Regions from separate parts of the Pseudomonas sp. ZL2 genome, predicted to be linked through region 3. Evidence: riboswitches for the same ligand, from Rfam matches in the RefSeq annotation. Region 3 holds a riboswitch; each other region holds the start of a gene.

Region 1 (7,133 bases), on a different contig from region 3:
ACTGGAACACCTGGGCGATGTTGCGGGCCTGCGGCGACAGCGCGTTGACCACCTTGCCATCAAACAATACCTGGCCCTGGGACGGGCTGAGCAGCCCGGAAATGATATTGAGCAACGTGGATTTGCCGCACCCCGAAGGCCCGAGCAAGGCATAGGCACCGCCCTGCTCCCAGACATGTTCGAGCTCGCGCAAGGCATAGTCGTCAGCGCCCTGCGGGTCACGGCTGTAGCTGTGCGCCAGCTGTTGCAGGCGAATCTCGGCCATCAGGCGACCCTCGCTTCACGCAGGCCCGGCGCCTGCACCAGTTGCCCGGCGGTGTCGAAGACAAACAGCTTGTGGGTGGGGATGAACACCCGGATCGGCGCATCGACGTGGTACTCGTGCACGCCGGGCAGGTGCAGGACCAGGCGAAAGTGCTCGTTGCGCACATGCAGGAAGGTTTCCGAGCCGCTGATTTCCGCCAGTTCCACCAGCACTGCCAGCTCCAGGTCATCGTCGTTGGACGGCACCAGGCTGATATGGCTCGGGCGCACGCCGAAGCGGTAATCGCCATCGCCAATGCGGCGCAGATCGGCGTTCATGGCGAAATGCACGGCACCGGCAAAACTCACCTCATTGCCGCTGATACGCCCGGGCATCAGATTGATCGGCGGCTCGGAAAACAGCTCGGCGGCCAGCACCGTGCGCGGCTGGTGATAGACCTGGGCAGTGGGCCCGCTCTGCACGATGCGCCCTTCATGGAGGATGGTGGTGGTGCCACCCAGGGCCAGGGCTTCGTTGGGTTCGGTGGTGGCGTACACGGCAATGCAATGGCGGGCGGCGAACAGCTCGCGCATCTCCTGGCGCAACTCTTCACGCAGCTTGTAGTCGAGGTTCACCAGCGGCTCATCGAACAGGATCAGTTCGGCGTCCTTGACCAGTGCCCGAGCCATGGCCGTGCGTTGCTGCTGACCGCCCGACAGCTCCAGCGGCAAGCGTTGCAGAAACGGCTCGATACGCAGCATCTGCGCGGTCTGCTGGACTTTCTCGCGGATCAGCGCTTCGGCCATGCGCGCCTGGCGCAAGGGTGAGGCAATGTTCTCGAACACGCTCAGGGTCGGGTAGTTGATGAACTGCTGATAGACCATCGACACATTGCGCTGGCGCACCGGGCGGCCGGTGACATCTTCGCCATTCATCAGCACCCGGCCATGGTCCGGCCGATCAAGCCCGGCCATCAGGCGCATGAGGCTGGTCTTGCCGGCCAGGGTGCGGCCGAGCAGCACATTGAACGAGCCGGGCTCGAAGCTCAGGCAGGCATCGTCGATGCACACCTGGTTATCCACGGTACGGCTGACATGTTCGAGCGTGAGCGACATGGCGCGGCCTTCTTGTTGTTATCGAGCAGGCGCACAAGGCAGAGCCAGATTCGTGCCAGCAGTTGCCAAGCCTTTGCCGGCAAAAGCATTTCAACGAATTTACCAATGGCCGGGGTTCACACCTGAACAGAAATGAACAGCCTTCGCTGCACAGTTGAACAGCCGCGGCATTGACAATGAACAGGACTGAACAACACTGGATCAGACAAAAACAACAACACTGCCGCCGGCAGAGGACGGGCCCATGGCCGCATCCACCAGCGCCCATGCGCAACTGATCCAGGCCTCCTGGCAGCGCTGCCGCGCCTACGGCCTGGATCACCAGTCACAACCGCAGTTCGGCGAAGCATCCGCCGCCCAGGTCAGCGAACTGCTCGAACGCGAGCATTCACTGCTGGGCACCACCCGCGACGAGGTGCTGCCGCAATACGCGCACCTGCTCGGCAACTCCAGTTACCTGATCATGCTCAGCGACCATCAGGGCCAGTTGCTCGATGCCTGGGGCACCCGCCGCTTTATCGACCCGCGCCAGCGCCACGGCTTTGTCGCCGGCGCCTGCTGGCGGGAACAAGGGGTGGGCACCAATGCCATCGGCACCGCCCTGGCTACCGGCGAGGCGGTGCATGTCAGCCAGGATGAGCACTTCCTCAAGCTCAACCGCTTCATGGCCAGCGCCGCCGCCCCCTTGTTCGACGCCGAGCGCCAGTTGATCGGCGTACTCGATGTGTCCAGCGACAGCTACCTGCCGACGGCGCAAACCCAGGGCCTGGTGCGGATGATGAGCCAGAGCCTGGAGAACCGCCTGATCCTGGCGCGCTTTGCCGGGGATTACCGGCAACTGAGCTTCAATACCGGCGCCAACAACCTCGACAGCCAATGGGCCGGGCTGCTGGTGTTCGATGACCAGGGCCGGGTGCTGGCGGCCAATCGCCGGGCCGACAGTTTGCTCGGCCAGAATCCGTTGCAACTGAACCTGGAGCAGTTGTTCAGGACGCCCCTGGTGCAACTGCTCGGCCACAGCGCAGAGCAACCGTTCGCCGTGCAGGTGACCGGGCGCAACCGTTTTCATTGCCTGTTGCATGCCCCCACCCAAGCCCCGCGGGCCACACCGGTCAGCCATGCGCAAACCACCTGCGACCCGCGTATCGACAAGGCCCTGCACCAGGCCGGGTTGTTGCTGGAAAAGGACATTCCGCTATTGATCGAGGGCGAAACCGGAGCTGGCAAGGAAGTCTTCGTCAATGCCCTGCACCGCGCCAGCAGCCGCGCCGGCCAGCCGTTGATTGCGGTGAACTGCGCAGCGATTCCGGCCGAGCTGGTCGAGTCGGAGCTGTTCGGCTACGAGAAAGGCGCATTCACCGGCGCCCATCACAAGGGCAACATCGGCCTGATCCGCAAGGCCGACCGGGGCATCCTGTTTCTCGATGAAATCGGTGACATGCCGCTGCCGACCCAGGCACGCCTGCTGCGTTTTCTGCAGACCCGCAACATCCAGCCATTGGGCAGTGGTGAACCGATCCCGGTGGATATCCGCGTGGTCTCGGCGACCAACCAGAACCTCGCCGACCAAGTACGACTGGGCCACTTTCGCCAGGACCTGTACTACCGCATCGCCGGTCTCAGCCTGATGCTGCCGCCCTTGCGCGAACGCAGCGACCGCCTGGCCCTGATCGAACAGCTCCACCAGCAGCACCGCGAGCCCGGGGCGCCGACGCAACTGCCCGGCAAGGTGCTGGAACTGCTGCTCCAGCACCCCTGGCCGGGCAACCTGCGCCAGCTGGCCAGCGTGCTCCAGGTCGCACTGGCGCTGGCGGGCGGGCGGCCGATTGCTGTGGAGCACCTGCCGGACAGTTTCTTTGCCGATCTGCCCGCCTCCAGGCCGCAGCCCCCCGTGTTGCCGCCACCAGCTAGCGCCGACGACCTCGGCCAGCGCCTGCAAGGCCTCAACGGCAATATCTCGGCCCTGGCCCGGGCCCTGGGCATCAGCCGCACCACCCTGTACAAGCGCCTGCACGCCCAGGGCCAGGCCGGTACAGTTGACGAACGCCTGGGCTGATGGTCAGATGCCTGCCAGTTTCAGGTGCCTGCCGCCGCCGTGCGTCAGGTGAAACGGGAAGCCGGTGCGTCGTTATCGACCAGTCCGGCGCTGCCCCCGCAACGGTAAGCGAGTGAAGCATTCAACCCGCCACTGTGCCCACAGGCATGGGAAGGCGAATGGCTTCAAGCCTCGCAAGCCCGGAGACCGGCCTGAAGCCCCACGACTGCACGCAGTCATTTAGGCAAACCTGCGGAGGGCGGGCACGAGCCGGCTGCCTGGCGCGTGTTGGCTGGGGCCCTCCTGTGCGCTTCGCGAATGTTTTTCGAGAAGTCCATGACAGCAACAACCCCCAAGCGTCGCCGCGGCCGCGTCGCCGAAGATGAAATCCAGAGCAAGCCCGAGTGGTCGCAGATCCCCGAGCATACCCGCCACGTGATGCTCTGCACCGGCCCTCGCTGCGTGCAACGCGGTGCCCTGCCGCTGTGGAAAGTCCTGCGCCGCGAGCTGCTGGTGGCCAACCGTATCGAAACCACTGACGGCGTGCTGCTGACCCGCAGCCATTGCCAGTTCCCCTGCAACCTCGGCCCAGTGCTGACGGTGTATCCGGACCGTTGCTGGTACCGGGTAGCCAACGCCGAAGACGCGCAACGGCTGGTGCGCGAACACCTGATCGAGGGCCAGCCGGTGCCCGATCTGCTGCTCAATGGCCAGGTGTCATGAGGTGGTTCGGCGCCAGCTTGCTGGCCGTGTTGAGCAGCAGCGCCCTGGCCCTGGACTATCAAAACTGCGGGCAGACCTGGCAACTGCCACATGACCGTCCACAACGCATCCTGGCCCTCAACCAGCACGCCGCCGACCTGCTGCTGGCCCTTGAAGCCGGCCCAACCCTGGCCGCGGTCAGCTATATCGATGACGACCCGCAAGCCCTGGCCAGCGGACGCTATCGCGGCGTCCCCCTGCTGTCACGCCGCTACCCGGCAACCGAGGTCGTCTATGCCCAGGGTTACGACCTGCTGGTCGGCGGTTTTGCCAGTGCCTTTCGCGACAGCGACGGCGTAGCCCTGCGCACGACCTTGAAAGCCAACGGCATCGGCACTTACCTGCTGGAGAACGCCTGCGCGCCAGCGACCGAAAACGGCTTTGCCGCCGTTGAACAAGACCTGCGTGTCCTCGGCCGCCTGTTGCAGCGCGACGCCCAGGCCAGCCACCTGATCGCCCGCCAGCGCCAGGATCTGGCCGCTGCTAAAGCCATCGCCGGGCACGGGCAGCCGCTGTCGGTGTTCTACCTCGACAGCGAGGTCAACGGCCTGCACAGCGAAGGCAAGCGCGGCTTCATCACCCAACTGATCGACGCGGCGGGCGGCCGCAACCTTTACGCCGAGGTCGAGCTGAACCGGGTCACGGTCGATGCCGAAAGCCTGCTGCGCGCCGACCCCGACGTAATCATCCTTGCCGATGCAGTGTGGTCGCCCGCCGCCGGCAAGCGCGCTTACCTGCGCAAGCACCCGGCGCTCTCGCACTTGCAAGCCGTGCGCAACAATCGCCTGATCGACCTGCCCTTCACCCACATCCTTGCCGGCGAACACAGCGCCAGCACCGCGCTGAGCCTGGCGCGGCAGCTGCGCGCCTTCAAGCAAGACCCACCTTGAGTCATCACAGCAGATTCCGCTGTCAAACCCACTATTTCAGCTTTACCGGCTGAGCGCCCAACGCGCTTCAGCCGGGATTTATCATTGATCACGTCGACAATAAGCACACAGCCAACCCCGGATGCGTGCCTCGATGCAAACAACAAATACAGTCTTGATGATCCGCCCGGCGCGGTTCGCCTTCAACCCGGATACCGCCCTCAACAACCGTTTCCAGCAAGCCCTGCTCGAGCCGGAGCAGGCACAGCAGAAAGCGCTGGAAGAGTTCGATGGTTACGTCGACACCCTGCGCCAGCACGGCGTCGAAGTGCTGGTGGTGCAGGACACCCCGGCGCCGCACACCCCTGACTCGATTTTCCCCAACAACTGGTGGAGCAGCCACGCCGACGGCAGCCTGGTGCTCTATCCGATGGAAGGCCAGAACCGCCGCCTGGAGCGCAGCAAGGGCGTGCTCAAGGTGCTCGAAGAGCGTTTTGCCGTCCGTCAGACCATCGATCTGAGCCCCCTGGAACAGCAGAGTATGTATCTGGAAGGGACCGGCAGCATGGTCCTGGATCGCGAGCACCGGATCAGCTATGCCTGCCATTCCGGGCGCACCCACACCCAGGCCCTGCGCCTGTTCGCCGAACAGCTCGACTATCGCCTGTGCCTGTTCCACGCCGTCGACCGCCACCAGGCGCCGATCTATCACTGCAACGTGATGATGAGCGTTGGCCGCGGGCTCTCGGTGGTCTGCCTGCAGGCCCTGCCCGAGGCCGCCGAGCGCCGCGCCCTGGAGCACTCGCTGCGCGACACCGGCAAGGACATCCTGGCCCTGGATTTCGACCAGCTCGAAGGCTTCGCCGGCAACATGCTTGAAGTCCACGACAAGCAAGGCCAGCCGCTGCTGGTGATGTCGCGCAGCGCCTGGCGCTCGCTCAGCCCCGAACAGCGCCGGCAGGTCGAACAGCACAGCCACCCGGTGGTGGTGAACATCGACCATATCGAGCGCATTGGCGGCGGCAGCGCGCGCTGCATGCTCGCCGAAGTGCACCTGCCCGTCCGTCACTGATTACAACAAAGGAGTTCATCATGACCCGCTATATCGACGTTACCGACCTCAGCCGCCTGGTGGTACGCAAAGGCCTGAGCACCTGCATCAGCGAAATGGCCGAGTACATCCGTGAGGACTACCTGCGCTGGCAGGACTTCGAAAAATGCGCACGCCTGGCCAACCACTCGCCCGATGGCGTGATCGAGCTGATGCCGGTGTCCGACGCCAACCTGTACGCCTTCAAGTACGTCAACGGCCACCCGAAAAATACCCATCGCGGCATGCTCACGGTAATGGCCTTCGGCGCCCTGGGCGACGTCGATACCGGCGCGCCGGTGCTGCTCAGCGAAATGACCCTGACCACCGCTATCCGTACCGCCGCGACCTCGGCCCTGGCCGCCCGCTACCTGGCGCGCAAGGACAGCCGCAGCATGGCGCTGATCGGCAACGGCTCGCAAAGCGAGTTCCAGGCCCTGGCCTTCCACGCCCTGCTGGGCATCGAAGACATTCGCCTGTATGACCTGGACCCGGCCGCCAGCGCCAAACTGGTCGCCAACCTCAGCGCCTTCCCTGCAATCAAGGTAACCGTCGCCGGTTCCGTCGCCGAAGCGGTGCGCGGCGCCGACATCGTCACCACGGTGACCGCCGACAAGGCCTACGCCACCATCCTCACGCCGGAGATGATCGAGCCGGGCATGCACCTCAATGCCGTCGGCGGTGACTGCCCGGGCAAGACCGAACTGCACCGCGAGATCGTCGAGCGCGCGCGGGTGATCGTCGAGTACGAACCGCAAAGCCGCATCGAAGGCGAAATCCAGCAAATGCCCGCCGACTCGCCGACCACCGAATTCTGGCAAGTGATCAACGGCCAGGTGGCCGGTCGCGAAAACGCCGCGCAAGTGACGCTGTTCGACTCGGTCGGCTTCGCCCTCGAAGATTACTCGGCGCTGCGTTATGTGCTGGACGTGGCCAAGGCCCTGGACATCGGCAGCGAGATCGCCCTGGTGCCGGAACTCAAGGACCCGAAAGACCTGTTCGCGCTGCTGCGTGCACC
Region 2 (7,133 bases), on a different contig from region 3:
TCGGATCAGAAGGGTTGACCCGCTGATCGACGTGCTGGCCGTAGTAGCTGTAGGGCCAGCCGTAGAAGCCGCCATCCTTGACCGAGGTAATGTAGTCGGGCACCAGGTCGCTGCCGATCTCGTCGCGCTCGTTGACGGCGGTCCACAGCTGGCCGGTATGGGGTTCCCAGGCCAGGCCGTTGGGGTTGCGCAGGCCGGAGGCGAATATGCGCTGCTGGCCGCTGGCCGGGTCGATTTCCCAGATCGCCGCACGGCCTTTTTCCTGGTCCATGCCGTTCTCGCCGACATTGCTGTTGGAGCCGACAGTGACGTAGAGCTTCTTGCCGTCACGGCTGGCGATCACGTTCTTGGTCCAGTGATGGTTCAGTGTGCCGCCCGGCAAATCAGCCACCGGCGTACCCGGGCCCTTGATCGAGGTGGCGCCGGATTCGTAATGAAAGCGCAGCAGGCGATCGGTGTCGGCGACGTAGAAGTCGTTGCCAACCAGGGCCATGCCAAACGGAGAATTGAGGTTTTCGATAAAGGTCGTGCGGGTTTCCGCGACGCCGTCATGGTCGCTGTCGCGCAGCAGGCTGATGCGGTTGGCGCTGGGGACGCCGGCGCCGGCGCGGTCCATGACCTTGCCCATCACCCAGCCGCGAATGCCCTTGCCGTCATCGGGCTTGGGCGGGGCATTGGTTTCGGCCACCAGGATATCGCCATTGGGCAGGGCGTAGAGCCAGCGCGGGTGGTCCAGGCCTTCGGCAAAGGCCGCCACCTGAGTGCCGGGCGCGGCCTTGGGCGTCATACCCCGGGGCCAGCCGATGGCCGGGGCGATGTTGACGGTGGGAATCAGGGTCTTGTTGGGTTCGGGCAATTGCGGCGACGGGCCGACCCCGTCGCTGACCTCCAGGCGCGCGTTCTCGCCGCACCCGCTTAATCCCGCAGTCACTGCCAGCAGCAGTGCAATCCGGCTGATGCCCATGTCGTTTCCCTCGCGATGATGGCCGCTATTGCCAGTAGAGGCGGATCAGGCGCGGGAGGTTCCCTGGTTCAGGCCTGCTTGAGCAGCAACGCCACCCCGGGGTGGTACTGGCCGGCTTCGTTGTGCAGCTTGCGGTAGGCGTAGGGGAAGTACCAGGCAATGGCGCAGGCGTTGTGCTTTTGCAGGTCGTCGACCAGGTCCTGTAGTTCTTCGGGGCTGGCGTGCTGGCCGGCTTTCCAGGGGCTGGCGAACAGCGCGGCGACCTTGAGCTGGCTGGGCGCGGCAACCTGGCGTGCGGCATACACGGTTTCGGCCAGGGCATTGTTCAGGTCCAGCCTGGCAATTTTCGGCCAGCGCTGGCTGGCTTGCAGGTAGGCGGCTTCTTCGCGGTTGGCGATGTACAGGTCGCAGCGACCTTCACGATCACCGTCATCGCGCTGCTTCTTGCTCTGATGCTGCTGCAGGGTCACCAGCTCGGCTTGCCAGGCGGCGGCCGAAAGCAGGCCGAGGTTGGCTTGGGCACCGTGCCAGTAGGGCGCATCGCCATCACCGAGGGTGTGGTTGAAGCGGTCGATGCAATCGACCCAGCGCTCCAGGGCGGGGCGCAGGAATTCCAGGCGCGCATTGTTGATGATCAGGCCTTGCATGCTGCTCTCCCTTATAGTTGTGATCGAGTACAGCCGAGGTATGGCTATTTGATATCACTGAAGTCAGTGTTGCACAAGATGTCAAAGGCGCCATTGATCCAGGCCAGTTCAGCGCCTTTCATTGACGCTCCGGGTGCAACCCTCTAACCTTCGCGACTTGTTTCAGGTGCTCTGCAGGCGATGGCCTGGCAGGGTGAAACAGGGAAGCCGGTGGGCGCGCAAGGCGCGCGAATCCGGCGCTGCCCCCGCAACGGTAGGTGAGTCAAGGCCGCGCAGGGCCACTGGGTGTTCGACCCGGGAAGGCGCACGGTCCCGGGTGTTCATGGCCCCGCTCACAAGCCCGGAGACCGGCCTGTTACAGCCAACGGCATCACGGAGGGTGATGCGCGGTTCCTCCGGCCTGTGCCGTAGCCCTGCGCGTTTTCCGTCTGCCATATCCATTCATTTGTCACGCCGTTCCTCGCCGCGAACCCTGAGCAGCCATAGACTGCTACGCTCGTTGCGGGTCGGCCGACAGTGGTTTGCGGAGAACCTCATGACTGAATCCACCGAGCGCGACGAACGCCACCTGGCGCGTATGCAGCGCAAGAAGGCCGTCATCGACGAGCGCATCGCCAATTCGCCTAACGAATGCGGCTTGCTGCTGGTGCTCACCGGCAATGGCAAGGGCAAGAGCAGTTCGGCCTTCGGCATGCTCGCCCGGGCCATGGGCCATGGCATGCAGTGCGGCGTGGTGCAGTTCATCAAGGGCCGCAACAGCACCGGCGAAGAGCTGTTCTTCCGACGCTTCCCGGAACAGGTGCGCTACCACGTGATGGGCGAGGGCTTTACCTGGGAAACCCAGGACCGCCAGCGCGATATCGCTGCTGCCGAAGCCGCCTGGGCAGTGTCGCGGCAGATGCTTCAGGACCCGTCGATCGCCTTCGTGGTGCTCGATGAGCTGAACATCGCCCTCAAGCACGGTTACCTCGATCTGGACCAGGTCCTCAGCGACTTGCAGGCGCGCCCGCCGATGCAGCACGTGATCGTCACCGGTCGTGCGGCCAAGGATGAAATGATCGAACTGGCCGACACCGTCACCGAAATGGGCATGATCAAGCACGCCTTCCAGGCCGGTATCCGCGCCCAGAAGGGCGTCGAGCTATGAGGGATGCGCGCCATTGCCCGGCGGTATTGATCGCCGCACCGGCTTCCGGCCAGGGCAAGACCACGGTGACCGCCGCTCTGGCGCGCCTGCATCGCAACCAGGGGCGCAAGGTCCGCGTATTCAAGTGTGGCCCGGACTTTCTCGACCCGATGATTCTCGAGCGCGCCAGCGGTGCGCCGGTGTATCAGCTCGACCTGTGGATGGTCGGCGAGCAGGAAAGCCGCCGTCTGTTATGGGAAGCGGCGGCTGAGGCCGACCTGATCCTGATCGAAGGGGTCATGGGGCTGTTCGATGGCACGCCATCGAGCGCCGACCTCGCTCGTCATTTTGGTGTGCCGGTGCTGGCGGTGATCGATGGCACGGCCATGGCCCAGACCTTCGGTGCCCTGGCCCTGGGCCTGGCGCGCTATCAGCCGGACCTGCCGTTTGCCGGGGTGCTGGCCAACCGCGTCGGTACCCTGCGCCACGCTCAATTGCTCGAAGGCAGCCTGACCGAAGGGCTGCGCTGGTACGGCGGGCTGTCGCGAGAAACCGGCATCGAACTGCCGAGCCGCCACCTGGGCCTGGTCCAGGCCAGTGAACTGAACGACCTCGAAGCACGCCTGGATGCAGCTGCAGCCGCCCTGGGCGCCAGTTGCGATGCGGCTTTGCCGCCGGCGGTGAGTTTCGCCGCGCCGACCGAGCTTGTGAGCGAGCCCTTGCTGCAAGGTGTGCGCATCGCGGTCGCCCGCGACGAAGCCTTTGCCTTCACCTATGGCGCCAACCTCGACCTGCTGCGGGCCATGGGCGCGGAGCTGGCGTTCTTCTCGCCGCTGCATGACGTGAGTTTGCCGCAGGCCGACAGCCTGTACCTGCCCGGTGGTTACCCGGAGCTGCATCACCAGGCCCTGGCGGCCAACTCGCCGATGCTCGCAGCCATTCGCGCCCATCATCACGCCGGCAAGCCGTTGCTCGCCGAATGTGGCGGCATGCTCTATCTGCTCGATGCCCTGACCGATGTCGCTGGTGAGCGCGCCGAATTGCTCGGGTTGCTGGCTGGTGAGGCGGTGATGCAGAAGCGCCTGGCCGCCCTGGCCTTGCAGGCGGTGGAATTGCCCGAAGGTACCTTGCGCGGGCACACCTACCATCACTCGCTGACCAGCACCGGGCTTGAGCCGATTGCCCGTGGCCAGAGCCCCAACGGTGGCCGTGGTGCCGAAGCGGTGTATCGCTGTGGCCGGCTGACCGCTTCCTACGTGCATTTCTACTTTGCCTCCAACCCCCAGGCGTCGGCGGCGCTGTTGTGTCCATGACCGAGCATGCCTTTACCGAAGCCGAACGCGCGGCGGTCTACCGCGCCATTGGCGAACGCCGTGACATGCGCCACTTCAGCGGCGGCGAAGTCGCCCCTGAACTGCTTGCACGCCTGCTGCAAGCCGCGCATCAGGCCCCCAGTGTTGGCCTGATGCAGCCCTGGCGCTTTATCCGCATTACCCGACGTGAACTGCGCCAGCGTATCCAGGCCCTGGTGGAGGAGGAGCGGTTGCGTACCGCCCAAGCCCTGGGCGAGCGCTCCGACGACTTCATGAAGCTCAAGGTCGAAGGCATAAATGACTGTGCCGAACTGCTGGTTGCCGCGCTGATGGATGAGCGCGAAGCGCATATCTTCGGCCGCCGAACCTTGCCGGAAATGGACTTGGCATCGCTGTCGTGTGCGATCCAGAACCTCTGGCTGGCCGCCCGCGCCGAAGGCCTGGGCATGGGCTGGGTATCGCTGTTCGAACCCCGGGCCCTGGCCGAGCTGCTGGGCATGCCGGCCGGTGCCAAGCCGCTGGCAATCCTTTGCCTGGGGCCGGTGCACGAATTTTACCCGGCGCCCATGCTGGTGCTTGAAGGTTGGACCACGGCGCGTCCGTTGCACGAAATGCTGTTTGAAAACCAGTGGGGAGAGTCTTGATGAGTGTGGCGTTGCTGACTGTGGCCGGGGTGGCGCTGGATGCGTTGCTGGGCGAGCCCAAGCGCCGGCATCCACTGGTCGCCTTCGGGCGCATGGCCGGGCGCCTGGAGCAACGCTTCAATGCCGGTGGCCGCGGCTGGCGCAGCCATGGCGTCACCGCCTGGTTCCTGGCCGTGGTGCCGCTGACCTTCCTGGCCATGCTGCTGTCCTGGTTGCCGTACATTGGCTGGCTGGTGGAAGTGCTGGCGCTGTATTGCGCCCTGGGCCTGCGCAGCCTCGGCGAGCACGTGACGCCGGTGGCCGAAGCCTTGCGCCAGGGCAACCTGGAACACGCCCGCCAGCGCGTGGGTTACCTGGTCAGCCGCGAAACCCGTGAGCTGGATGAAACCGCCGTGGCCCGCGCCGCCACCGAGTCGGTGCTGGAGAACGGCAGCGATGCGGTGTTTGCCGCGCTGTTCTGGTTCGTCGTTGGCGGTGTGCCGGGGGTGGTGCTCTATCGCCTGAGCAACACTCTGGACGCCATGTGGGGCTATCGCAATGAGCGCTTCGAACGCTTCGGCTGGGCTGCGGCGAAGATCGACGACCTGCTCAACTACATTCCGGCGCGGCTGGTGGCCCTGACCTACGCGCTGCTGGGCAAGACCCGCCTGGCCCTGCACTGCTGGCGGCGCCAGGCGCCGTTGTGGGACAGCCCCAACGCCGGCCCGGTAATGGCTGCCGGAGCGGGGGCGCTGGGTGTCGAGCTGGGCGGCCCGGCGGTGTACCACGGCGAGCTGCACGAGCGCCCGCAGCTGGGCGAAGGCCCGCAGGCCGATGCCGAGGCCATCGAGCGCGGCTGGCGCCTGGTGTGCCAGGGCGTGTGGTTGTGGTTACTGCTGTTGTGCCTGGGAGCTGAATTCTATGCTTGAGCACGGTGGTCGCCTGCAGCGCGCAGTGCAGCAATACGGTATCGCCCGCGAAGACTGGCTGGACCTGTCCAGCGGTATTGCGCCTTGGCCCTATGCAATCCCCGAGATCCCGCTGCGCGCCTGGGCACGCTTGCCCGAGACCGACGACGGCCTGGAACAGGCTGCCTGCGAGTACTACCAGGTCAACCAGTTGCTGCCCGTGGCCGGTTCCCAGGCAGCGATCCAGGCGTTGCCGCGCTTGCGCCGCCCCGGTACGGTCGGCGTACTGTCGCCATGCTACGCCGAGCACGCCGAAGGCTGGCGCCGTGCCGGGCATCGGGTGCGTGAGTTGGCTGAAGATCAGGTTGACTACTACCTCGACAGTCTCGACGTACTGGTGGTGGTCAACCCCAACAACCCCACTGGGCGGCTGATACCTGCCGAGCAACTGCTCGAATGGCATGCGCGCCTGGCCCGTCGCGGTGCTTGGCTGCTGGTCGATGAAGCCTTCATGGACAACACCCCGCAGCACAGCATCGGCGAACACGCCGAGCGCCCGGGCCTGATTGTGCTGCGCTCGTTCGGCAAGTTCTTTGGCCTGGCCGGTGTGCGCCTGGGCTTTGTCCTTGCCGAGCGGCAACTCCTGCAATTGCTCGCCGAACAGCTCGGGCCCTGGACCATCAGTGGCCCGACGCGCATCCTCGGCCAGGCGTGCCTGCTCGATAGCGCCGCGCATCAGCAGCAGATTATCCGCTGCGCCGTGGCCAGCCAGCGCCTGGCCGAGGTGCTCAGCGCTGGTGGATTCGCTGCGCACGGCAGCTGCGACCTGTTCCAGTACCTGGTCACCGAGCAGGCGCCGCAACTGCATGAATTCATGGCCCGGCGCGGCATCCTGCTGCGCCTGTTCAACCAGCCGCCCAGCCTGCGCTTCGGCCTGCCGGCCAGCGAGCAGGATTTCCAGCGCCTGGCCCGGGCCTTCACCGATTACCGCAAGGAACAGCCATGACCACCTTGATGGTGCAGGGCACCACCTCCGATGCCGGCAAAAGCACCCTGGTGACCGCGCTGTGCCGCTGGCTGCTGCGTCAGGGCGTTGCCGTAGTGCCGTTCAAGCCGCAGAACATGGCGCTCAACAGTGCGGTGACCGCCGAAGGTGGCGAGATCGGCCGAGCCCAGGCGGTTCAGGCCCAGGCAGCCGGCCTGGCGCCGCACACAGACATGAACCCGGTGCTGCTCAAGCCCAACAGCGACACCGGGGCCCAGGTGATCGTCCATGGCCGCGCGGTCACCAGCATGAATGCCGTGGCCTATCACGACTACAAGGTCATCGCCATGCAGGCTGTGCTGGCCTCGCACCAGCGCCTGAGCACAGCCTATCCGGTGGTGATGGTTGAAGGTGCCGGCTCGCCGGCCGAGATCAACCTGCGGGCCGGCGACATCGCCAACATGGGTTTTGCCGAGGCGGTGGATTGCCCGGTGATCCTGATTGCCGACATCAACCGTGGCGGGGTTTTCGCCCATCTGGTCGGCACCCTGGAATTGCTCTCGCCGA
Region 3 (7,133 bases):
CATACAGGCTGGGGTCGCCGCTGTGCACCCGGGCCACATCATGGCCCTGATCATGGGCGCGCTTGATCGCCTCGATGATCTGCGCCAGGTGCAGTTCGGCGCTGTTGATCAGGGTCTCGGCGCGGTGACCTTCCAGCACTGCGGCCGGGACCAGGGAGCCGGCGTAGATGATCACCGGGCAGCGCTGGATCAGGCGCTGGCCCTTGACGGTGATCAGCTCCGGATCGCCGGGGCCGGCGCCGATGAAATAGACGGTCATGGGGAGTCCTTGCGGGGAAAGTGCAGATTATCAGCGAAAACCGCTGGTGCAGGCCAATGCCAGGCTGGCGTCGGCCTGCAGGGTGCGGGGTACCAGTAGGCGGGCCGGGCTGCCAAGCTGCTCGGCCAGGGCCAGGGCGGCGCTCTCGGCCACGCCATAACAGCCACTGTGCCGGTAAGCCACCGCAGAACGATGGCTCAGGCGTTGTTCGAAAACAGCCAGTTGCGCCGCACTGAAGAACAGCAGCGGCACGCCCAGGCACCGGGCCAGTTCATGCAGGCCGGGTTCGTCGTGCTTGAGGTCGATGCTGGCTAGGCCCATGACCGCGCCGGGCGGCAGGTCATGGGCGAGCAGGGTACGCGTGAGCAGGTCGCTCAGGGCGTCGGCCGGGCAGCCGCGACGGCAACCCAGGCCGAGGTACAGCTGCATCCGTTCAGGCCTGGCTCGAACGGCGATACAGCCAGGCACTGATCAGGCCCAGGGCCAGCCAGAACGCGGCGTTGGTCAGCAGCGAAGCGACCTTGAACTCGGCTTCCAGGGCTTCTGGGGCGAGCATCTGGTGGACTTCAGGCTGCGGCGCGCCAATCACGTGAGGCACCACCAGCAACACTGCACCGACTATCTTCAGCAGCCAGTTGTGGGCGAACACGATCAAGGCCAGACCGACGGCGGTGGCGGCAGCCGTGCCGACCCACCAGGCTTGGCGCTGGGCCAGGTCGGCGGCAGCAGTACCCGGCAGCTCCGGGGGCAGGCCCAGGGTCGGCGCCAGGCAGAACACGGCAAAGCCGCCCAGGCCCCAGAGCGCGCCGCTGATCACGGTCTTCGGTGCGCGCAGGGTGTAGAGCGCGGCGAGGATCAGGGCGAAACCGACCGCCACCACCAGGTTGCCGCCGGTGGTCGACAGCACCCGCTGCCAGCCGTCTTCCGGCGACCAGGCTTCGCTGTCGTGATGATGCTCGGCGGTACCGGCCGCATGTTCATGGGGCGCCTCGACCGCAGGCGCGGCGCTTTCATAGGTTTCCGCCTGGAGAATCAGCGGCGCGACCCAGAAGCTTTGCAGCAGGGTCAGCAGCAGGGCGGCCAGCAGGCCGGTAAAGCCTGCAGTACTGGCGATACGCTTGATCATCGGGGCAGCACTCAGTGGCAAGGGAAGGCGGCGCTGTGGCGGGTATCGTGGGCGGCGTTATGCACCGCTTCGATGTGCGAGAAACCGGCGAAGTAGACCAGGCACAGGCCCAGCAGCGAGGCGCCGACAGCAACCAGCAGGCGCTGGCTGAGGCTTGAAGGGGTAACGGCTTCATTACTGGCGGTACTGGTACGCATGGCGCTTTCCTCTTGGTGTTGTCGGCAACAGGCAAGCGCAGCCAACCCCTGCACGAGGATCGCCCAGGGGGTGTAACAGCGCCCGCCCACCGCGGGTTTGTTCGGTCAAGCGTCGGGCCGGTCTCCGGGCTGGTGAGGGTTGGCAGCTGGCCACACCACAGGCGTCACCTTCCCATGCCAGGCAGCGGGCACAGTGGTTCTGACGCTTTTCTCACTTACCGTTGCGGGGGCAGCACCGGACTTGTCGTACACCAAATAAAGAAGTGTATGACGCACCGGTTTCCCAGTTTCACCCTCAAGGGGCACCCAAACGAATGGCGTTAGCAAATCACGGGCGCGGGCAGGCGTCAATCGTGACAGCAGTTGACCGCTCACCGGGCACTGCGTAGCCTAGCCGCTTCGAGGTTCTTCGGCGCTGGCCGAAGCTAAGACGGGAACGCGGTTGAAGCCGCGGCTGCCCCCGCAACTGTAAGCATTGAAGCGTTCGACACAGCCACTGCACCGCGTGCGGGAAGGCGTCGTTCGACTGGCCCTGGCGCCGGTGCAATGCAAGCCAGGAGACCTGCCTCGGACAGTTTCCGACATTCAACCGGGCGGGGTGATCCGGTGGCGAACAGGCCAGGTGCGTGACACCTTTGGCGCTCGTCCCGCATGCCCGCCATCCTGCCAAGGGCATCGACATGAAAACACTGGCCAAACTCCCCGTCACCATCGTTACCGGCTTCCTCGGCTCGGGCAAGACCACGTTGCTGCGGCATATGCTCGACAACGCCCAGGGGCGGCGCATCGCGGTGATCGTCAACGAGTTTGGCGAGCTGGGCATCGACGGCGAAATCCTCAAGCAGTGCAGCATCGGTTGCAGCGAAGAAGAGGCCAACGGCCGCGTCTATGAGCTGGCCAACGGCTGCCTGTGCTGCACCGTGCAGGAAGAGTTCTTCCCGGTGATGCGCGAATTGGTGGCCCGTCGCGGCGACCTCGACCATATCCTCATCGAAACCAGCGGCCTGGCCCTGCCCAAGCCCCTGGTGCAAGCCTTCCAGTGGCCAGAGATTCGTAACGCCTGCACGGTCGATGCGGTGATCACCGTGGTCGACAGCCCGGCCGTCGCCGCCGGCACCTTTGCCGCCTACCCGGACCAGGTCGATGCCCAACGCAAGCTCGACCCCAACCTGGACCACGAATCGCCGCTGCACGAGCTGTTCGCCGACCAGTTGGCCAGCGCCGACCTGGTGGTCCTGAACAAGGCCGACCTGATCGCTGCCGACGACCTGGCCAAGGTGCGGGCCGAAGTCGTAGAAGAGCTGCCACCGGCGGTGAAGGTGATCGAAGCCAGCAGCGGCCGTCTGCCGCTGGACGTGCTGCTGGGCCTGGGCGCCGAATCCGAGGCGCATATCGATGGCCGCCGCACCCACCACGATTCGCACCACGACGGTGACGATCACGACGACCATGATCACGACGCCTTCGACTCGATCTCCATCGAGCTGCCGCAAGCCGACGAAAGCCTGCTGCTCGATGCCCTGACCCAGTTGGTCGTGCAGCACGGCATCCTGCGGGTCAAGGGCTTTGCCGCTATCCCGGGCAAGCCGATGCGCCTGCTGATCCAAGGCGTGGGCACCCGTTTCGACAAGCACTTCGACCGCGCCTGGCGCAGCGAAGAGCCGCGCACCACGCGCCTGGTGCTGATTGGCCAGGAACTGGATGCGGCACAACTGGAAGCGAGCCTGCGCGCCGCCCTGGGCGCTTGACCGATGCACCTGCTGCGGACCCAGCCCGGTGGTTTTGTACCGGACGACAGCATTGCCGACCTCGGCCAGACCCCGGCCGAGCTGGTAATCCTCTGCAGCGGTGACTCGCACCTGGCGCTGCTGGCCGAAACCGCCCAGCAGTTGCCCGAGGATTTCCCCAGCCTGCGTCTGGCCAACCCGATGCAGGTACAGAATCACGCCTCGGTCGACCTGTATGTCGACCAGGTGCTGCGCCATGCCAAGGTCATCCTGGTGTCGCTGCACGGTGGCGTCGGCTACTGGCGCTATGGTGTGGAACAGCTGCTGGAGCTGGCCGCCCGTGGTGTACAACTGATCCTGGTGCCGGGCGACGACCGTCCGGACCCGGAGCTGACCAGCCTCAGCACGGTGCCGGCCGAGCAGGCCGAACGGCTCTGGCACTTTCTGCGCCAGGGCGGCAAGGCCAATGCCCTGAACCTGTTCAACTGCCTCGCCAGCCAGCACTTGAATTGCGCCTACTCCTGGAGCGAGCCGCAACAACTGCCGCGTACTGCGGTGTATCACCCGCGCAAGGCGGCTGCGGCGCTGGAGGACTGGTTCGGCGAGTGGCAGGTCGAGCAGCCGGTGGTGCCGATCCTGTTCTATCGCTCGCACCTGCAGGCGGCCAACACCGCCTTCATCGATACATTCTGCGAGCGTTTGCAGCTGGCCGGGCTCAACCCCTTGCCGATTGCCGTGGCCAGCCTCAAGGAGGCCGGTTGCCTGCAGCAGGTCGAGGACTGGCTGGACCAGGTCGACGCTGCACTGATCATCAACACCACAGGCTTTGCCCAGTCGAGCCCCGAGCAGCCGCACCTGCGGCCGTTTCGCCGCGATATCCCGGTGTTGCAGGCGATCTGCGCCCAGGACAACGAGCCGGCCTGGCAGGCCAGCGAGCAGGGCCTGGGTGCCCGCGACCTGGCCATGCACATCGCCTTGCCGGAGCTGGACGGGCGCATCATCACCCGGCCGATCAGCTTCAAGGACCTGGCCTGGCGCAGCGAGCGCAGCCAGTCCGACGTGGTCTGCTACCGCGCCCAGCCCGAGCGCATGGACTTTGTCGCCGAGCTGGCGCGGCGCTGGTGTGACCTGGCGCAGCTACCCAACGCACAGAAGCGTGTGGCGCTGATCCTGGCCAACTACCCGACCCGCGATGGCCGCATCGGCAATGGCGTGGGGCTCGACACCCCGGCCGCGGCGCTGAATATCCTGCGCGCCTTGCAGGCGCAGGGCTATCCCCTGGCCCCCTTGCCCGCCAGCGGTACGGCGCTGATCCAGGCCTTGCTCGGTGGCGTCAGCAATGACCTGGACAGCCTCGACCTGCGTCCGTGCATGCAGAGCATGGCCCTGGACGATTACCTGGCGGCGTTTGCCGCCTTGCCCGAGGCCAACCAGATAGCCGTGCGCGAACGCTGGGGCGAGCCGAGCCAGGACCCGATGTTCCGCAGCGGGCGGATGATGATCGCCGGCCTGCGCTACGGCCTGACCTTCGTCGGCATCCAGCCGGCCCGTGGTTACCAACTGGACCAGAGCGCGGTCTACCATGACCCCGACCTGGTGCCGCCGCACGCTTACCTGGCGTTCTACTTCTGGCTGCGTCACGGCTTTGCCGCCGATGCGCTGATCCATGTCGGCAAGCACGGCAACCTGGAATGGCTGCCGGGCAAGGGCGTTGGCTTGTCCGACAGCTGCTGGCCGGACGCCTTGCTCGGCCCGCTGCCGAACATCTACCCGTTTATCGTCAACGACCCGGGTGAGGGCGCCCAGGCCAAGCGGCGCACCCAGGCGGTGATCATCGACCACCTGATGCCGCCGCTGACCCGCGCCGAAACCTATGGGCCCTTGCGTCACCTGGAACTGCTGGCCGACGAGTACTACGAGGCGCAGTTGCTCGACCCGCGCCGGGCCCGCGAGCTGCAGCGCGACATCCTGGCGCTGGTGCGCGACAACCATATCGACCGCGAGCTGCAGATCGAAGGTGCGCTGGACGATGCCGCGGTGTGGCTGCCGCGCCTGGACACCTACCTGTGCGACCTCAAGGAGTCGCAGATCCGCGATGGCCTGCATGTGTTCGGCGAGTCGCCTGCCGGGCGTTTGCGCACCGATACCTTGCTGGCCCTGTTGCGGGTGGAGCGCGGTGATGGGCGCGGGGCCAACGGCAGTTTGTTGCGGGCCCTGGCCAGGGCGCTGAACCTGGGCTTCGATCCGCTCGATTGCGACCTTGGCCAACCCTGGCAGGGCCCGAGGCCTTCACTGCTGGCTACATTGGACGAGGCATGGCGCACGGCGGGCGATACCCGCGAGCGCCTGGAGCTGTATGCCAGCCAGTTGATCGAGCAGACGCTCGACGGCACCGTGCAGCTTGCCGGCGGCCCGGAATGGGCGCAAGTGCAGGCCATTCTCGAGGCGCTGGAGCAGCAGGTCGCACCGCGACTGGACGGCTGCGGCCCGGCAGAAATGCACGGCCTGCTCGCTGCCCTCGACGGCCGTTTCGTGCCCGCTGGCCCGAGTGGCGCGCCAAGCCGCGGACGCCTGGACGTGCTGCCGACCGGGCGCAACTTCTATACCGTCGATGTGCGCAACCTGCCGACCACCACCGCCTGGCGCATCGGCTTTGCCTCGGCCAACCTGATCCTCGAGCGTCATCTGCAGGACCATGGCGATCACCTGCGCCAACTGGGCCTGTCGGTGTGGGGTACGGCGACCATGCGCACCGGTGGTGACGATATCGCCCAGGCCATGGCCTTGCTCGGTGTGCGACCGGTGTGGGCCAGCGGCAGCCAGCGGGTCGACGATTTCGAAATCCTGCCCTTGAGCCTGCTCGACCGGCCGCGGGTGGACGTCACCTTGCGCGTCTCGGGGTTCTTCCGCGATGCCTTCGGCAACCTGATCAAGCTGTTCGACGCTGCTGTGCAAGCGGTGGCGGCACTGGATGAACCGGATGACCTCAACCCCCTGGCGGCCAAGGTCCGTAGCGAACGTACTGAATTGCTGGCCCAGGGTGTGGATGCCGAACAGGCGGGCCGTCAGGCCGGCTGGCGGGTGTTCGGGGCCAAGCCGGGCGCCTATGGCGCGGGCGTGCAGAATGCCATCGACGGGCGCCTGTGGAATGACCGCCAGGACCTGGCCGAGGTTTACCTGAACCACGGTGGCTATGCCTACGGCGCTGCCGATGACGGCACGCCGGCGCGCGCCCACTTTGCCCGGCGCCTGAGCCAGGTGCAGGCGGTGGTGCAGAACCAGGACAACCACGAGCACGATCTGCTCGATTCCAATGACTACTACCAGTTCCAGGGCGGCATGCTTGCCGCCGTGGAAAGCCTGGGCGGCAGCAGCGTCGCCAGCTACCACGGCGATCATAGCCAGCCGGATCGGCCGCGCATCCGCACGCTGAAAGAAGAGCTGAACCGGGTGATCCGTGCCCGGGCGCTGAACCCCAAGTGGATCGACGGGGTCAAGCGCCACGGCTACAAAGGTGCCTTCGAGCTGGCTGCCACCGTCGACAATCTGTTCGCGTTCGATGCCACCACGCAGCTGATCGACGACCACCATTACCAGTCGCTGGCCGACGCCTATGTGCTCGATGGCCCGACCCGCGACTTTATCCGCCAGCACAACCCCGAGGCGCTGCGCGACATCACCGAGCGCCTGCTCGAAGCCCAGCAACGCGGGCTCTGGCAGGAGCCCGGCGAGTACCGCGAAGCCCTGGAAGAACAGCTGCTGGACGGCGAAGAAGAGAATTGAAATGAGCGAACCTGCACACTTCCCCCTGGCTGCCGTGGTCG
Region 4 (7,133 bases), on a different contig from region 3:
CCAGCAGCCTTGGCCTGGGCCGGCGATTTGTGGCCCCGGCGTTGTCGGAACTGGCCGAGCGCTACCCGCGCCTGGATGTGCGCCTGGACGTGCATGACCGCCTGGTGGACCTGATTGAAGAGGGCGTCGACCTGGATATTCGCGTCGGTAACGCCATCGCCCCCAACCTGATTGCCAAGCCGCTGGCCAGGAACCGCCGGGTGCTGTGCGCTTCCCCGGCCTACCTGGCCCGGCGCGGCACGCCCAAGGTGCTGGCCGAGCTTGCCAGCCATGATTGCCTGGTGATCAAGGAGCGTGACCACCCGTTTGGCGTGTGGCAGCTGGAAGGGCCGGGGGGCGAGGAGAGCGTGCGGGTGACCGGCAGCCTGTCGAGCAACCATGGTGAAGTGGCGCACCAGTGGTGCCTGGATGGGCGAGGAATTTTGCTGCGCTCGTGGTGGGATGTGCACGACAGCCTGGCCGATGGGCGCCTGGTGCAGGTGCTGGCGGAGTATCACCAGCCGGCGGACATCTGGGCGGTGTATACCTCGCCGCTGGCCAGTTCGGCCAAGGTGCGGGTGGCGGTGGAGTTTTTTCGCCAGTATTTTGCCGAGCGCTATAGCTTGCCTGAGCTAGGTTGACAGGGCCGGCCTCATCGCTGGCAAGGCCAGCTCCCACAGGCCCGGTGTACACAGGCCCATTGTGGGAGCCGGCGTTGCCGGCGATGGGCTGCAACGCAGCCCCGGTTCACCTCAGAACGTGTAATCCACCGTCGCAAAATACGACCGCGGCTCACCCATCAGCCACTGCTCGCCACTGTGCGCAGTGGCCGCATAACGCCGGTCGAGCAGGTTGTTCAGCTGCAGGCCCAGACGCACATCCGGCAGCACCTGCCAGCCCAGGTTGGCATCGACCACGGTAAAGCCCGGCACGCTCTGGGAGTTGGCGGTGTTGGCATAGCGCTCATCGACATAACGCAGGCCCATGCCGGCGTCTACGTTGTGGCTGAAGCCTTTGCTGACCCACAGGTTGGCGGTCCGCCGCGGTACGTTGCTTGGGCGATTGCCAGCACGGGAAACGGTTTGCCCGCCCACCGTCTGGTCGAAATCGTCGTACTTGGCGCGCACCACCGAGGCGTTGGCCGAGACATGCCACTGGTTGGCCAGGGCCAGCTCCAGGGTCGCTTCCAGGCCATCGGAGGTCTGCTGCCCGGCCTGTTCCTTCTGGTGGGTGTCGGGGTTGTCGACCAACAGCTTCTTCTTGACGATGTGATAGGCCGCCAGGGTCCACTCGCCACGGCCATCCCAGAACAGCTGCTTGAGGCCGAACTCGGTCTGCTTGGCTTCGGTCAGGTCGAACTTCTGTTGGCTCGGGCTCAAGGTCACCAGGTCGCTGACGCCATCTTCACTGGTGGAGTACTGGCCGTACAGACTCAGCTCGTCGTTGACTGCGAACACCAGCCCGGCGCGCCAGTTGCCGCCGTTGAGGCTGCGGTCAGTGCGGGTGTCGTTGACCAGGTTGTTGCGGTCGATGTGGTTCTGGTCGCGACGAATGCCGGTGACCAGCGACCAGCGCTCCGACAGCTGGGTGCGGTTCTCGGCGAACAGGGCGAAGGTGCGGGTGGTGCTGTCGGTTTGCGGGCGGGTCGGGCTGGCGCTGTGGAAGTAGCCCGGCGCCGGCTGCCACGGGTCGATGAAATCGCCGCCGATGTCGTTGTACGGCGAGTTGCTGTCGATGCCGAAACGGATGCGGTTGTACTCGGCGCCGACCACGGTTTTGCTGGCCAGGCCAAACAGCGAATGGTCGAAGGTGAAGCTCTGGCGGTCGCCGACCTGTTCCTGGTCGTGCTTGATCTCCAGGTAGCTGCCGCGCTCAAGCTGGCCGACGCCGCTGTTCCAGGTGTAGTCCTCGGCGTTGCGCCAGTGCCGGCGGCTCTTGATGTAGTACAGCTGGTTGCTGGCGCTGATCGAATCGCTGATGGCCCAGTCGGTGTTAAAGCGGGTCCACTCGTCGTGGTAGTGCTGGGCCGAATCCTTGAGGTTGTAGTTTTTCTTGCGCAGGCTGTCGCGATAATGGCCGTCGATCAGCGGCGTGCCGAAGTAGTTCATCGGGTCGGCATCGCCGCGCTCGTGGGCGAGGGTGAAGCTCAGGTCGTCGCTGGCATCGAAGCGCAGGGCGGCGCTCATGGCCAGGTTCTTCGAGTCGCCGCGGTCGACCCAACCGTTGCTTTCCTGGCGGTTGAGGGTCACCCGGTAGCTCAGCCGCTCGCTCAGCGAGCCGCCGCTGTCCAGGCCCAGTTGCTGGCGGTCGTAGGAACCATAGCCCAGGCGCAGGTGGTTACGGATCTCGCCGGTAAAAGGTTTTTTCGGAATCACGTTGATCACCGCACCCGTGGCGCCTTCGCCGTACAGCACCGAGGCCGGGCCACGGATCACGTCGATGCGCTCGACCATCCACGGGTCGACCGGGAAGCTCTGGGTACCGGCGCCGGTGTACATGCGCGAGCCGTCGAACAGGGTCATCACCGAGCCGTGGCCGCTGAAGCCGCGGGCCGACAGCGCCGTATTGCCGTTGCCCGGGGTGGCGACCGAGGTGATGCCCGGCGAGCGGGTCACGGCGTCCTGCACGGTGAGGTTGTTGCGCCCGTCGATGACCTCGCTGGCGAGGCTGCTGGTGCTGGCCGGGGTGTCCATGGCACTGAGGTCCAGGCGCGAGCCGGTCGGCAGCGGGGTGGCCAGGCTGATGGTTTGGTTGTCGCTGCTGCTGGTGATGGCCGTCGAGGGCAGGGCCAGGGCAGAGGGGCTGGTGTCTTCGGCGAAAGCCGGCACGGAGAATGCCAGGCAGGGGGCCAGGGCATTGGCCGCCAGGGTATGAAGCTTGGAATTTCGGGACATGTCGTTCCACAGTCAACAGGAAGAATGAATCCCGGAGGGAACAACGCATGGAGGCATGGCGCACGCGCAGGCGGACGCCAACCGGCCTGCGCCCGCCCACCGCGGGGTTGCCAAACAGAAGCTTCAGGCCGGTCTCCGGGCTTGCGAGGGTCGTGAAGGCCTTCACCTTCCCATGCCGAGGCACAGTGGTGTTTCGAAGGCTTCGCTCGCTTACCGTTGCGGGGGCAGCGCCGGACTGGTCATTTGCATGACGCACCGGCTTCCCGTTTCACCCTGCGCACGGCGGCGCAGGACACCTGAAACTGGCGCGCATCTGAACACCGAAAACCTTTGCAGTCAACGGCTTGCGTATCTGAGCAGATCAGTTTTTGGGTGGCGCTTCTAGGTCAACAGCATCGCCGGCAAGCCGGCTCCCACAGGGTTCGGTGTGCACCGTAGCTGTGGGAGCTGGCTTGCCAGCGATGAGTCCAGCTCAGACAGCGACGTCTCAACGCCCGCGCTTGCGCGACACCACCGCCTCGATATTCTTGCGCCCGATCAGCATTGGCTGCTTCGGCTCTTCCAGCCACTTGTACATCACCAGGCTGTCCACCAGCCCCAGGCGCGCATGCCGGTAGGCATTGGGCAAACGCCCGACGATGGCAAAGCCAAGCTTCTGCCACAAGGCCACCGCGACCTCGTTGCTCGACACCACCGAGTTGAACTGCATGGCCAGAAAACCCAGCTCCCGGGCCAGCTGCTGCGAGTGCTCGCACATCAACCTGGCGACACCGCGCCCACGGGCGGCGTCGCAGACCATGTAGCCGCAATTGCTGACATGGTTGCCGGGGCCGGCGGCATTGGCCTTGAGGAAGTAGGAGCCGAGCAGCACGCCATCCTCTTCGGCCACCAGGGTTCGCAGCGGCGCTTCCAGCCACAGCTGGCGGGCTTGCTCCTGGCTCATGGCCGGGTCGAAGGCATAGGTTTCGCGGGCGCTGACAATGCCCTGGAAGGTCGGCCAGAAAAGCTCGAAGTCGGCGGCGGTCATGGGGCGGATGTGGATCATGGCGGTTCCTGAAAACGGTTCGCCCGCTAGCTTATGCGAAAACGCCAGGAAGTGGGTGAGGCGCGGCGCGACCGCGCGCTCACGTGAGGGAGAGGTTACAGCCCAGCCTTGCCCACGGCATCCAGTGCCCGCGCCGAATACACCAGCGCCGCCCCGGCGTTCATGGCCACGGCCACGCCCAGGGCTTCGGCGATTTCTTCGCGGGTCGCGCCTTGCTTGACCGCCTGGGCCGAGTGCACGGCGATGCAGCCGTCACAGCGGGTGCTGACTGCCACGGCCAGGGAAATCAGCTCACGGGTCTTGGCGTCCAGGTGGTTGGTCCTGGCTCCGGCGCCACTGGCGGTCATGTAACCGTTAACCGTGTCGGGAGAGAGTTGCTTGAGATCGCCGATGCCGCCCATCAACTGATTACGGTAGGCATCCCAGTCCATCATGCTCATTGTCTTCACCTTGGTGTGGTTGGCAACTAGAACAGTGACGTTAGTTTTTTTTGCGGCAGGGCGCCGTTGGTCGATGGTCGGGGAAAGGCAAGACTTTGGGAGGGAGAGGGTCTCATCGCTGGCAAGCCAGCTCCCACAGAGAAAGCATGCACTGAACCTGTGGGAGCTGGCTTGCCAGCGATAGCGGTCTGAGTCAGATATAGATGAACACCAGCACCAGCGCCGCCACCACCGCCCATTTCTCCAGGTAGTAACGGGTGCGGTTGCGCTTCTTCAGCGCCTTGCCGCGCTCGCGGATCTTGTAGATGCGGGTGAACAGGCGGTTGATGCCGCCGGTCTTGTCACCGGCATCGTTGGGCGCGGCGGCCGCGGCCATCACGCTGCGGCTGAACCAGCGGTTGAACGCCGTGGCCCAGCGGTACTTGAGCGGACGCTCGACGTCGCAGAACAGAATGATGCGGTTGTGCTCGGTCTGGTTCGAGGCGTAGTGGATGTAGGTTTCATCGAACACCACCGCCTCGCCGTCGCGCCAGGCGTAGTTCTCGCCGTCGACGCAGATGTAGCAAGCGTCATCGTTTGGCGTGTCCAGGCCCAGGTGGTAGCGGTACGAGCCTGCGTAAGGGTCGCGGTGGCGCACCAGCTTGGAGCCCGGCGGCAGGGTGGCGAACATCGCCGCCTTGACCGTGCCGATGCCCTGCAGCAGCTCGGTGGTGCGTGGGCACAGCTTCATTGCCGAAGGGTGGCTCTCGCCGTACCACTTCAGGTAGAAGCGCTTCCAGCCGCTCTTGAAGAACGAGTTGAAGCCGACGTCGTCGTAGTTCTGCGAGCTCTTGATCTCGCCGACGTGCAGCAGTTGCTGGGCCTCGGCGCGGATTTCCTGCCAGTTGTCCTGCAACGGCTTGAGCTCGGGGAAGGACTCGACTGGCAGGTACGGCTTGGCCGGCAGCTTGGAGAACAGGTACAGGAACACGTTGACCGGGGCCAGGAAGCTCGAGTGATCACCCAGCTGACGGGTGACCTTGTGCCGTACCCGGCCGCGGAAATGGACGTAGGCAATCGAGAAAACAAACAGTAGAACTAAGAAAATTTTCATGGGCGAATACTTGTCGATGTGGCGATGCGCCATGGCATAAGCCCGCCAGCATAAACAATCATGTCCACGGTTTGAACTAAATGTTACCGGTTATGTGCCCGACCATAGTGCTAGGCGCAACCGTTTGCCTTAACGATTCAGCCCGCGCGGTTGTCCCTCAGCAAACGTCGAGCGCTGCCCCGGCCCTGTTCAGGTAGGGCGTCAGGTCACCCGCCGCCTGTGCCTGGAGCAAGCCGATGATCACCTCTATGCCGGCCTGTTCGAGCAACGCGATACCCGCCCCGGCATTGCGCGGGTCGGGGTCGAGCATGGCAACGAACACGCGCTTGATGCCGCGCTTGATCAAGGCTGTGGCACAGGACGGCGTGCGGCCATGGAAGGAGCAGGGCTCGAGGGTCACGTAGGCCGTCACCCCGTCGGCATCGCCGTCGAACTGCGCCATGGCCATGGCTTCAGCGTGGTGTTGCCCTGGTGCTTGGGTAAAGCCGCGGGCAATGATCCGGCCGTCGCGCACCAGCACGCAGCCCACCGGGGGATTGGGCAGGCAGGTGGGCAAGGCGCGGCGGCCTTCGCTCAGGGCCTGGTGCATGAACAGCTTATCGCTGGGTGAAAAACAATCCATTGTCGTTCAGCTCCTGGGGTAGTGATGGCGCGAGTGCGCGTACACAGCGTAATCCAGCTTGCGCGCTTTTGCCGCCTCACTTGCGGGTGATTTTGCCGCCAGGGACATGCAGGTACGACATCACGCTTTCGGTCAGCTCGGTGGCCAGCTTCACCGCTTCCTTGTTGCGCGCCATGACCCCGGCCACCAGGCCTTCGATCAGCGCCAGCACGGCAATGCTGGAACTGGTCAACACCGGGTGATCGGCAGCGGCGAACAGCACGTGACGGGCAATCGGCGTCAGCGGCGAGGCTGGCGAATCGGTAATGGCCAGCACCGTGGCGCCACGCTCATGGGCAAAGCGCGAGAGTTGCAGGGTGTCCTGGGAGTAGCGCGGCAGCGAAATAGCCAGCAGCACGTCCTGGTCAGTGATCGCTGCCAGGCGGTAGGCGGCGTTTTCGTTGCCGCCTTCCATGCTGATGGCGCAGGCATCGGCGCAGAACGGCACCAGGGTCGAGGCCGCCAGGCCCGCGAGGTAGACGCTGTTGCCAAAGCCCAGCACGTACACCTTGCGCGCCTGGGTCAGGCTGGCGATGAAGGCCTCGAAGGTCTCCGCCTGGTTGATGTCGCGGGTGGTCGCCAGGTTGCTGCTGGCGCTATGGATCTGCTCGTGCAGGCCGAACTCGCCTCCGGGGCGCTGGGCCAGTTCATTACGCAGCTTGTCCACGGGCGAGACCATCTGTTGCAGGGTGCTCACCAGCTCGGCCTTCATGCCGCTGTAGCCGCCCAGGTCCAGGGCCTTGGCCAGGCGGTTGACCGCAGCGGGCGAGGTGGCGGTGGCCTGGGCCATCTCTTCGATGGTCAGGGTCGCCGCCTTGAGCGGGTGACGCAGGATGTAATCGGCCACCTTGCGCAACGAGGGTTGCAGTTCGGCGAGGCTTTCCGACAGCTTGCGCATGACCGGTGAGGCGTAGACGGTGGTGTTCTTCGAAGTGCTCGACATCCGGCGCAAGGCTCCCTGAAAGATGGGTCGCAGTGTATCCCAAGCCACTCCCCGGCGTGCAGCCGGGGCGTGGCCTGG

The links. A riboswitch is a leader RNA that binds a small molecule or an ion and turns the genes downstream of it on or off. The one in region 3 is predicted to bind cobalamin.
Region 1: another riboswitch for cobalamin. It lies ahead of ABM562_RS14255 ((2Fe-2S) ferredoxin domain-containing protein); the one in region 3 lies ahead of ABM562_RS10875 (CbtB domain-containing protein).
Region 2: another riboswitch for cobalamin. It lies ahead of cobO (cob(I)yrinic acid a,c-diamide adenosyltransferase); the one in region 3 lies ahead of ABM562_RS10875 (CbtB domain-containing protein).
Region 4: another riboswitch for cobalamin. It lies ahead of ABM562_RS17880 (TonB-dependent receptor); the one in region 3 lies ahead of ABM562_RS10875 (CbtB domain-containing protein).

The regions. Positions count from the first base shown of each region.
Region 1 covers NZ_JBGOGX010000017.1:45,292-52,424, reverse strand. The annotation lists gene ABM562_RS14270 (ABC transporter ATP-binding protein) at 1-265, opposite strand, end outside; gene ABM562_RS14265 (ABC transporter ATP-binding protein) at 265-1,359, opposite strand; gene ABM562_RS14260 (sigma-54-dependent Fis family transcriptional regulator) at 1,604-3,415, shown strand; cobalamin riboswitch at 3,421-3,624, shown strand; gene ABM562_RS14255 ((2Fe-2S) ferredoxin domain-containing protein) at 3,731-4,117, shown strand; gene ABM562_RS14250 (ABC transporter substrate-binding protein) at 4,114-5,046, shown strand; gene ctlX (citrulline utilization hydrolase CtlX) at 5,180-6,097, shown strand; gene ABM562_RS14240 (ornithine cyclodeaminase) at 6,118-7,133, shown strand, end outside.
Region 2 covers NZ_JBGOGX010000028.1:46,570-53,702, forward strand. The annotation lists gene ABM562_RS18270 (PQQ-dependent sugar dehydrogenase) at 1-964, opposite strand, end outside; gene ABM562_RS18275 (hypothetical protein) at 1,033-1,611, opposite strand; cobalamin riboswitch at 1,759-1,981, shown strand; gene cobO (cob(I)yrinic acid a,c-diamide adenosyltransferase) at 2,147-2,758, shown strand; gene ABM562_RS18285 (cobyrinate a,c-diamide synthase) at 2,755-4,050, shown strand; gene bluB (5,6-dimethylbenzimidazole synthase) at 4,041-4,694, shown strand; gene cbiB (adenosylcobinamide-phosphate synthase CbiB) at 4,694-5,602, shown strand; gene cobD (threonine-phosphate decarboxylase CobD) at 5,595-6,587, shown strand; gene ABM562_RS18305 (cobyric acid synthase) at 6,584-7,133, shown strand, end outside.
Region 3 covers NZ_JBGOGX010000010.1:89,597-96,729, reverse strand. The annotation lists gene cobM (precorrin-4 C(11)-methyltransferase) at 1-259, opposite strand, end outside; gene ABM562_RS10885 (cobalamin biosynthesis protein) at 290-688, opposite strand; gene ABM562_RS10880 (CbtA family protein) at 693-1,385, opposite strand; gene ABM562_RS10875 (CbtB domain-containing protein) at 1,397-1,582, opposite strand; cobalamin riboswitch at 1,681-1,908, opposite strand; cobalamin riboswitch at 1,968-2,166, shown strand; gene cobW (cobalamin biosynthesis protein CobW) at 2,263-3,330, shown strand; gene cobN (cobaltochelatase subunit CobN) at 3,334-7,092, shown strand; gene ABM562_RS10860 (ATP-binding protein) at 7,094-7,133, shown strand, end outside.
Region 4 covers NZ_JBGOGX010000027.1:18,902-26,034, forward strand. The annotation lists gene ABM562_RS17875 (LysR substrate-binding domain-containing protein) at 1-620, shown strand, start outside; gene ABM562_RS17880 (TonB-dependent receptor) at 732-2,873, opposite strand; cobalamin riboswitch at 2,983-3,188, opposite strand; gene ABM562_RS17885 (GNAT family N-acetyltransferase) at 3,361-3,918, opposite strand; gene ABM562_RS17890 (carboxymuconolactone decarboxylase family protein) at 4,014-4,358, opposite strand; gene lpxO (lipid A hydroxylase LpxO) at 4,552-5,451, opposite strand; gene ribD (bifunctional diaminohydroxyphosphoribosylaminopyrimidine deaminase/5-amino-6-(5-phosphoribosylamino)uracil reductase RibD) at 5,609-6,073, opposite strand; gene ABM562_RS17905 (MurR/RpiR family transcriptional regulator) at 6,150-7,055, opposite strand.